2 regions of the Glutamicibacter sp. MCAF14 genome follow, and region 2 is predicted to be linked to the other one. Evidence: riboswitches for the same ligand, from Rfam matches in the RefSeq annotation. Region 2 holds a riboswitch; the other holds the start of a gene.
What was found. A riboswitch is a leader RNA that binds a small molecule or an ion and turns the genes downstream of it on or off. The one in region 2 is predicted to bind S-adenosylmethionine.
Positions count from the first base shown of each region.

Region 1: another riboswitch for S-adenosylmethionine. It lies ahead of AB4Y71_RS06530 (bifunctional o-acetylhomoserine/o-acetylserine sulfhydrylase); the one in region 2 lies ahead of AB4Y71_RS13045 (methionine ABC transporter ATP-binding protein).

Region 1 covers NZ_JBFREO010000003.1:235,642-239,837, reverse strand. Annotated here, with positions in the region: gene AB4Y71_RS06545 (CPBP family intramembrane glutamic endopeptidase) at 1-40, shown strand, start outside; gene AB4Y71_RS06540 (GNAT family acetyltransferase) at 59-496, shown strand; gene AB4Y71_RS06535 (VOC family protein) at 546-1,190, opposite strand; SAM riboswitch class IV at 1,364-1,482, shown strand; gene AB4Y71_RS06530 (bifunctional o-acetylhomoserine/o-acetylserine sulfhydrylase) at 1,574-2,917, shown strand; gene metX (homoserine O-acetyltransferase MetX) at 2,920-4,065, shown strand; gene AB4Y71_RS06520 (SGNH/GDSL hydrolase family protein) at 4,149-4,196, opposite strand, start outside.
Region 2 covers NZ_JBFREO010000005.1:214,531-218,726, forward strand. Annotated here, with positions in the region: gene AB4Y71_RS13035 (MetQ/NlpA family ABC transporter substrate-binding protein) at 1-630, opposite strand, end outside; gene AB4Y71_RS13040 (methionine ABC transporter permease) at 673-1,389, opposite strand; gene AB4Y71_RS13045 (methionine ABC transporter ATP-binding protein) at 1,406-2,212, opposite strand; SAM riboswitch class I at 2,297-2,386, opposite strand; gene AB4Y71_RS13050 (NmrA family NAD(P)-binding protein) at 2,669-3,532, shown strand; gene ggt (gamma-glutamyltransferase) at 3,748-4,196, shown strand, end outside.

The DNA of each region.
Region 1 (4,196 bases), on a different contig from region 2:
CTATGCACTGATTGGGCCGGCCATCGGAATCGGCCAATAGTGCCGTTATGCTGGGCTGATGCAGATTACCGAGCTGAGCGAGAAATACCTCCACCAAGCTGTTGACTTGTGGGAAGCCACCGGGCTGACTCGTCCGTGGAATGATCCGCTCGCTGACGCTCGACGGGCTTTGCACGAACCCACCTCTACGGTGCTGGCCATGATCGAAAATGATCAGGTTGTGGGCACTGCGATGACTGGCCATGACGGGCACCGCGGTTGGCTCTACTACGTTGCAGTGGATCCGCGCAGGCAGGGCAATGGCCTGGGCAGGTCCTTGGTGGATGCGGCCAGCTTGTGGCTGCGAGAACGGGCAGTGCCCAAGGTGCAGCTCATGGTCCGCAGCGAAAACGCTGCCGTCATCGATTTCTATGAACGCCTGGGCTTTGAAGACCAGCAGGTCGTTGTCTTGGGCCGGCGTCTGGACCAGTCTGAGGCAAGAGCCGGAAAAGAATGAAGGCGGGGACGCCATTGGCCCCGCCTTCGTGAGTTCATTTTTGAACTTCTTACAGCACCACGGTGCCGGACTCGGTTTCAAAGGTTACCGACATGATGCCCGGAGTGCCATTCGGAGCTTCATATTGCATGGTGACAGCTCCCAAATTGACGTTCTGCGGCTGGCCGAGCCAATCCAGCACCCGTTCGCGCGAACCGGCGATGGCTATCTCGCTGATGGCACCAACCGGTTCAAGCGACTTGGACGGATGCAGGTCCTCAGTACCGTCATCCCATGAGATCAGGTATGGGCACTGCGGGTCGGCGATCAGGCCCTTGATACCAATTTGCTGCCAGGTCAGTTCGCGGCCATCAGGGAACTTGCGGTTGCCAGGCACTGACTTGCGGCCCAGGCGGTCTTCGGCGCTGGATAGATCCTCCACCGAGACGCACCAGCCCATCCAGCCACCGCCGAGTTCCGAGCGGGCGCGAACAGCCTGTCCGAAGGGTGCCTTGTCGCTGGCCGGGTGGTTCAGCACCTCGACTACTTCCAAGTACTGGCCGTGCTTGAGCGGGAAGATGACATTGCGTGTTCCGAATCGTGGATGCACGCCACCCTTGACGAACTCCAAGCCGAGCGACTCGGAGATTCTTTGCGCGGTTGGCATCAGCCCATCAGGGCCGCATGCATAACTTACGTGATCTAGCCTCATCATGTGCCCATCATGGCAACATGTGATGGCAGTCTCTACTTAGGTAACCCTAAGCGGGGCGAATGCTATCGAATAGTCTGCGGAAAAGTCCTCAAAAATACGGAATATGACCGATTGAGTCCAAGGCCAAGCGCCTGCATTGCAAAGATCTTCGGTTCTCGGGCAAACTGGATGCAGGTCATGAGTCCCAGTAACAAGCCCCGGCTTACTGGGCGGCAACCCTCCACCGCGGTGGGGTGCCCCGGGTGAAGACCTGGCCCTTGAATGCGCAAGGCATCAAGGACAAGCGCGGGTTACCCCTGGAAGTTCTCTCGATACGGTGCTTCCTGTCGGTGTCTTTTCAGTGGCGTACCCCCATAGTCATGAAACGCTATTTGGAGGAAACCATGAGCAGCAACTGGTCATTTGAAACCCGTCAGATCCACTCCGGCCAGACCCCGGATCCGACAACTGGAGCACGAGCTCTCCCTATTTTCCAGACCACTTCTTTCGTCTTCCCTAGCGCCAAGAGCGCTGCTGCGCGATTCGCGCTGCAGGAATTGGAGCCGATCTACACGCGTATCGGAAACCCGACGACTGACGCAGTGGAAACCCGCATTGCCGACCTTGAAGGCGGTGTCGGAGCACTGCTGCTCTCTTCGGGACAGGCAGCAACCACCTTCGCCATCTTGAACTTGGCCGAGGCCGGCGACCACCTGGTTGCCAGCCCAAGCCTTTACGGCGGAACGCAGAACCTGCTCAAGCACACCCTGAAGCGCCTGGGCATCGAGGTCACCTTCGTCTCTGATCCGGATAACCTCGATGAATGGCGTGCCGCGGTCCGCCCGAACACCAAGGCATTCTTCGGAGAGAGCATCTCCAATCCGCGTCAGGATGTCCTGAATATCGAGGACATTTCGGCCATCGCCCACGAAGCCGGCGTGCCGCTGCTGGTGGACAACACCCTGGCCACCCCGTACCTGATCCGCCCGATCGAGTGGGGCGCGGATATCGTGATCCATTCGGCCACCAAATTCCTTGGCGGCCACGGAAATGCCATCGCAGGCGTCATCGTGGATTCGGGCAAATTCGACTTCGGCAAGGATGCGGAACGCTTCCCAGGATTCAACACCCCGGATGAGTCCTACAACGGCCTGGTCTTCGCCCGCGACCTGGGTGTCAATGGCATCCTGGGCGCGAATCTGGCCTACATCCTCAAGGCCCGTGTGCAGCTGCTGCGCGACTTGGGCGCCTCGGTTGCACCGTTCAATGCTTTCCTGATCGCCCAGGGGCTGGAAACCTTGTCGCTGCGCATTGAGCGCCACGGCCAGAACGCCGTCGAGGTTGCCAACTGGCTCGAAGCCCGCGGCGAAGTGCGCAAGGTCGCTTACGCAGGCCTGAAGTCCTCGCCTTGGTACGAGCGTGCGCAGAAGTACAGCGACCAGGGCGCTGGCTCGGTCATCGCCTTCGAATTGGAAGGCGGCTCAGAAGCAGGCCAGGCCTTCGTCGACGCGCTGGTGCTGCACTCCAACGTGGCGAATATCGGCGACGTGCGCTCCTTGGTCATCCACCCGGCCTCCACGACCCACGCGCAGCTTTCCGAGGCCGAGCAGGTTGCCGCTGGCGTCAGCCCGGGACTGGTGCGCCTGAGCGTTGGGCTGGAGAACATCAAGGACATTCTGGCCGATTTGGAACTGGGCTTCGCAGCTGTCGGCGCCCTTGAGAACAAGGAACTGCAGGAAACTCTCTAGGCATGGCATCCATTGTGACTACTGAAGATACTCTTCGCGCCGAAGAGCTCGCTGGCGGACAAGACGGCATTTTGCGTCGTAGTTCCGTGGGGGAGCACTGCTTTGAATTTGGCGGATACCTTCCCGAGGTGGAGCTGGGCTTTGAAACCTGGGGAACCCTAGCTGCCGACGGTTCCAACGCGGTACTGGTGATGCATGCACTGACCGGTGACGCGCACGTTGCCCAGGGCGATTCGCAAAGCGACGGCTGGTGGGAAGGTTTCGTGGGCCCTGGCGCCACGATTGACACCAATGAGTACTTCGTCGTGTCCATCAACATGGTGGGCGGTTGCAATGGATCCACCGGCCCGGCGTCCCTGGATGAGCAAGGCGTGCCCTACGGTTCGCGCTTCCCGTTCGTGACCATCAAGGACTCGGTGCGCCTCGAAGCGCGTCTGGCCAAGCAGCTGGGAATTGATTCCTGGCATGCGGTCATCGGTGGTTCGATGGGCGGGGCGCGTGCTCTGGAGTACGCGGTGCAGTTCCCGCAGCAGGTGAAGAATCTGGTGGTGATGGCATCCAGCGCGCAGGCAACTGCCGAGCAAATCGCCTTCGCCCAGGTGCAGACCCAGTCCATCCGCTTGGATCCGCACTTCTGCAATGGCGATTACTACGGCAATGAGGCCCGCCCGGACGCTGGTCTGGGTTTGGCCCGCCGCCTGGCCCACATCACCTATCGTTCTGAAGCCGAGCTCGAAACCCGTTTCTCGCGCAACCCGCAGGAAGGCGAGAAGCCAACGGGCCAGCTCGACGGAGCGCGTGGGCGCTACCAGGTGGAAAGCTATTTGGATCACCAAGCCAGCAAGCTGGTGAATCGCTTTGATGCCAACAGCTATCTCGTGCTCACCGAAGCGCTGATGAGCCACGATGTGGCTCGCGGCCATGAATCCTTGGAAGCTGCGTTGGCCCGCTTGGCGAAAGTCAACGTGGTAGTTGCAGCGGTGACCAGTGACCGCCTGTACTTCCCAGAGCAGTCGGTGAAACTGGCTTCGTCGCTGGCTAAGCCGAAACCTGTGCACTACATTGATTCGCCCATCGGACATGATGGCTTCCTGACCGATGCCAAGCAGCTCGATGGGGTCCTTCGGACGTTGGTATTCGGAGACTGATCATCGGCCGCGTAGCCGGATCGCTTGTAAAGCCAGAAGCAGTTCCACCAGTTATCGGTGGAACTGCTTCTGGCTTTTACTAGCTAATTTGCGCTGTCGCCTGCACCGAGGGAATCATTGGGCATGGTGTT
Region 2 (4,196 bases):
TAGCCGGGCGAAGAGGAAACCAGCATCAACGTCAGGCAATGTTTTGGAAAGCGACTGCTGGTCTACCTCAACGAATTTGAAGCCCTTGGGGTTTTCCAAGATGTCGTTCTGCGACAGGTGCAGCACGCTCTTGCCTTCGGTCACCTTCAGCAGGCCGGCCTTGTCCAGCAGGGCCAGCGCGCGTCCGTTGTTGGCGGTATCCACCGGAAGCGCGATGGTGGCACCCTTTGGCAGGTCCTTGATGTCGTCATACTTGTTCGAGTACACGCCTGCGGGCGAGCTGTACATGTAGAAGGCTGCCTCTACGTCGACGTTCTGGTCTTTCTTGAATTGTTCGAGGTAGGCACCGTGCTGGAAGAAGTTGGCATCGTATTCGCCGTTGGAGACCACGTGGTTTGGCTGCACGATGTCGGTGACATAGGTGGCTTCCAAGTTCCAGCCCTTTTCCGCCAGGAGCTTCTGGGCGATTTTGGTTGGTTCCTGGCTCGGCGCGGATTCGGTAACGATAACCTTGATGGTCTTGTTACCCGAGCCAGCGGCCTGCCCGCCAGCCAGGCCGCAAGAAGTCAGTGCGAGGATCGCGGCGGAGCCGGCGGTGAAGGTCAAGAAGGTGCGGCGAGAAAATGCCATGGTGTTTTCCTTTGCTGAGATGCGAGTTAGTTAAGTCGTGGATTAGCGCTTGTCTGCGGCCCGCGATAGCCGAGTTCCGAAGAACTGGACCGCGTGCACCAGCAGGATCATCAGGACGATGGCCAGCAACATGACGCCGGTTTCATAGCGGTAGTAGCCGTAGCGGATGGCGAAGTCCCCGATGCCGCCTCCGCCGACCAGGCCGGCCATGGCCGAGTACGAGATGAAGCTGACGGTCATGATGGTGATGGAGGAAAGCAGCGCTGGTTTGGCTTCGATCAACAGAACTTCGCGGATGATCTGTCCGCGGGTGGCCCCCATGGCCTGTGCAGCTTCAACTACGCCGTTGCCCAGCTGGCTGATGTTCTGTTCCACAAAACGGGCGAAGTAAGGTATCGCGTTGATGGTCAGCGGCACGATGACCGCCGCAGTGCCGATGGTGGTTCCCACGACAAATCTGGTAAAGGGAATGATCGCGATCAGCAGGATCAGGAACGGGAAAGATCGGATCGTATTGACCAGCCCGTCCACGATCCGGTGCAGTCGCGGACGCGGACGCAAGCCGTTGGGCGACATGGAGTAAAGCCAGATGCCCAGCGGGGTTCCCAGGAGAATGGCGATTGGGATGGAGACCAGCAACATTGCAAAGGTCTGTGCCATGGCTACCCAGATTTCCGGGGCAAGTTCGATGATGCGGTCAAAGCTGAAAGCTGCTGCGCTGCCGTTGCTCGTGGCTAGCACTAGTGAGGTGAAGTTCATTGGTAATCCAGGTTCTCTATACGCGGGCCAGTTCGACAGCCAGGGCTGGGGCCGGCTTGGAGCTCCGGTTCAGCGTGATTTCGTCGCTGATCAGGTAGCGGCCGATTGGCGTGGTTGGCTCAAAGCTTGGTTCGTGCAGCGAGCTCAGCGCGAACTCTTCGACTACTGCACCGTCTTCCATGACGGAGACCTTGTCCGCAATGGCCTTGATGACGTTCATTTCGTGGGTGACGATGACGGTAGTGATGCCTAGGCTGGCGTTGATGTCGCTGAGGTACTGCAGCACCGAGGTGGTCGTTCTCGGATCCACGGCGCTGGTTGGCTCATCACACAGCAGGACCTTGGGTTCAGTGACCAGTGCGCGGGCAATGGCGATGCGCTGTTTCTGGCCGCCCGAAAGCTGTCCTGGGTAAGCCGTGGCCTTATCGGCAAGGTCCACAATGGACAGCGCTTCCAGCGCACGTTCACGGCGTTCTTTTTTCGGCACACCGGCAAACTTCAGGTTCAGCTCGACGTTCTGCTGTGCGCTGCGGTTGTTCAGCAGGTTGAAATGCTGGAAAATCATCCCGATCTCATGGCGCTGCTTGCGCAACTCGCCTTCGCTCAACCCGGTCAGTTCGATGCCGTCAACGAATACCTCCCCCGACGTAGGACGCTGCAACAAATTGATATTGCGCAGCAGCGTTGACTTGCCGGCACCGGAAAACCCGATAATTCCATGGATGGTTCCGGTTTGGATTTCCAGCGAGACATCCTTGACGGCAGTGAACTGGTCTTGGTCCTTGCCGAAGGTGGTAGTTACGTTTTCAAGTCGAATCATCATCGCTCCTTTGGTGCTTGATTATGCGGAGCGTACTTCGCGAACAGAATCTGCGGTCCACAGATTTTTGCGCCGCGAAGTAAAAGAACTCCATCGGTTCTGGCTGTAGCACCGCTCCCTCTCGGGTGGTTGCTGCGACGTCGTTGAGCCAGATCTCTCAGTCGCTCTGGATGGTGTGTGCCGGCTGTACGGGCCGAACAATTCAAGTCTGCAGCTGATGCCCGCAGACCAGCAAGAGTTACTTCAATCTGCGTCATGAAGTCATACTCCGGCCGCCGATGCACGGAAATCGCGCAATAATCCACGTCGCAATCCGACATATTTCGCGAATTACCTCTTTCATGACGAAGCCGCCGGAGTATTTTCCTAACGTGTACTTGTTTGCGCTAGCAATCCTGGAGGGGAATTCTGCACTGCCTGCGGTGGTTGTACTAGATTGCAGACCAACGAGAGGACCTCATGAAGATCGCAATTACCGGTGCCACCGGACAGCTTGGAAATCTAGTCGTCGATGCGCTGCTGGCGCGCGGCGCGAAGGCCGCTGATCTGGTTGCCATTGGACGTTCAGCGCAGAAGCTGGAACCGCTGGCGGGCAAGGGCTTGGAAACCCGCGTTGCTGATTACAACGTTGAGCAGGCACTGGTATCCGCGCTGAAGGGCGTAGACAAGCTGCTGTTGATTTCAGCCAGCGAGGTAGGCCAGCGCGTGGCGCAGCATGAGAACGTCATCAACGCCGCCAAGAAGGTGGATGTCCAGCTGATCGCGTACACCTCTATTGCCAACGCTTTGACCGGCGGAATGAAGCTTGCCGAGGAGCATATCGCCACCGAACGCCTGCTGGCCGGTTCCGGCATCGATTACGTGCTGCTGCGCAATGGCTGGTACATCGAGAACTACACGGACCAGCTGATGGGCTACCTCAACAGCGGCATGGTGCTCGGTGCCGCCGGCGAGGGCAAGATCAGTGCTGCAGCCCGTGCCGATTACGCCGATGCCGCCGCGGCGGTACTGCTCTCGGAGGAGGAGCAAAGTGGCAAGATCTACGAGCTGGGCAGCGACAAGCCGTTCACCCTCACCCAGCTCGCTGGCGCCGTTGGCGCTGCTGCCGGACAGGATGTTGCCTACCAGCAGATGGATCCCGAACAGCTGGAAAAGATCTATGCGGATGCCGGAGTCCCCGCAGCATTCGCCCACATTCTCGTCGATACCGATCTGCGCGTTCGCGAAGGCGCGCTAGAGGTCAACTCCGGCGATCTGGCCAAGCTGATCGGCCGGACTCCGGCTTCCCTGGGCAAGGTCATCAAGGAGAACCTGGACAAGTAATCCATGGGGCTAAGAGTTTAATCGGGCAGTCATTCGCGGCATTCAATGCCGTGGTGGCTGCCCGACTGTTTTACGTGTCATAACCAAACATATTCGCTGGACAAGGGCGGAATTAGCGCACGGATAACAAGTGCTGCGTGTCACAACCACGCACGGCATACCTGTTCCCGTAAATTTGCGCATACTTCATCCCCACCTTTCCAGGAGATCAAAGTATGTCACGAGCACGATTACGGTCAGTTGCCTGCGCGGCAGTTATCGCCTTGGGCCTGGGCGCTTTCTCAGCCCTTCCGGCGAGCGCGGAACCACGGCACACCCAGAAAGACCCGACGGCCATTGGCACCGGCGGGGCAGTTTCCTCGGTAGACCCCGAAGCCTCCGCCGCCGGCATTGAAGTTCTGCGCAAGGGAGGCAATGCCGTGGATGCGGCCGTGGCCACCGCGGCGGCACTGGGTGTCACCGAACCCTACAGCGCGGGCATTGGCGGTGGCGGATATTTCCTCTACTACGATGCGAAGTCCGGCAAGGTCAGCACCATTGACGGCCGCGAGACCGCACCAGCTGGCATCTCCCATGATGCTTTCATCGACCCGGCAACGGGCGATCCGTATGACTTCACTCCGGAACTGGTCACTAGCGGTGTGGCGGTCGGAGTGCCCGGAAC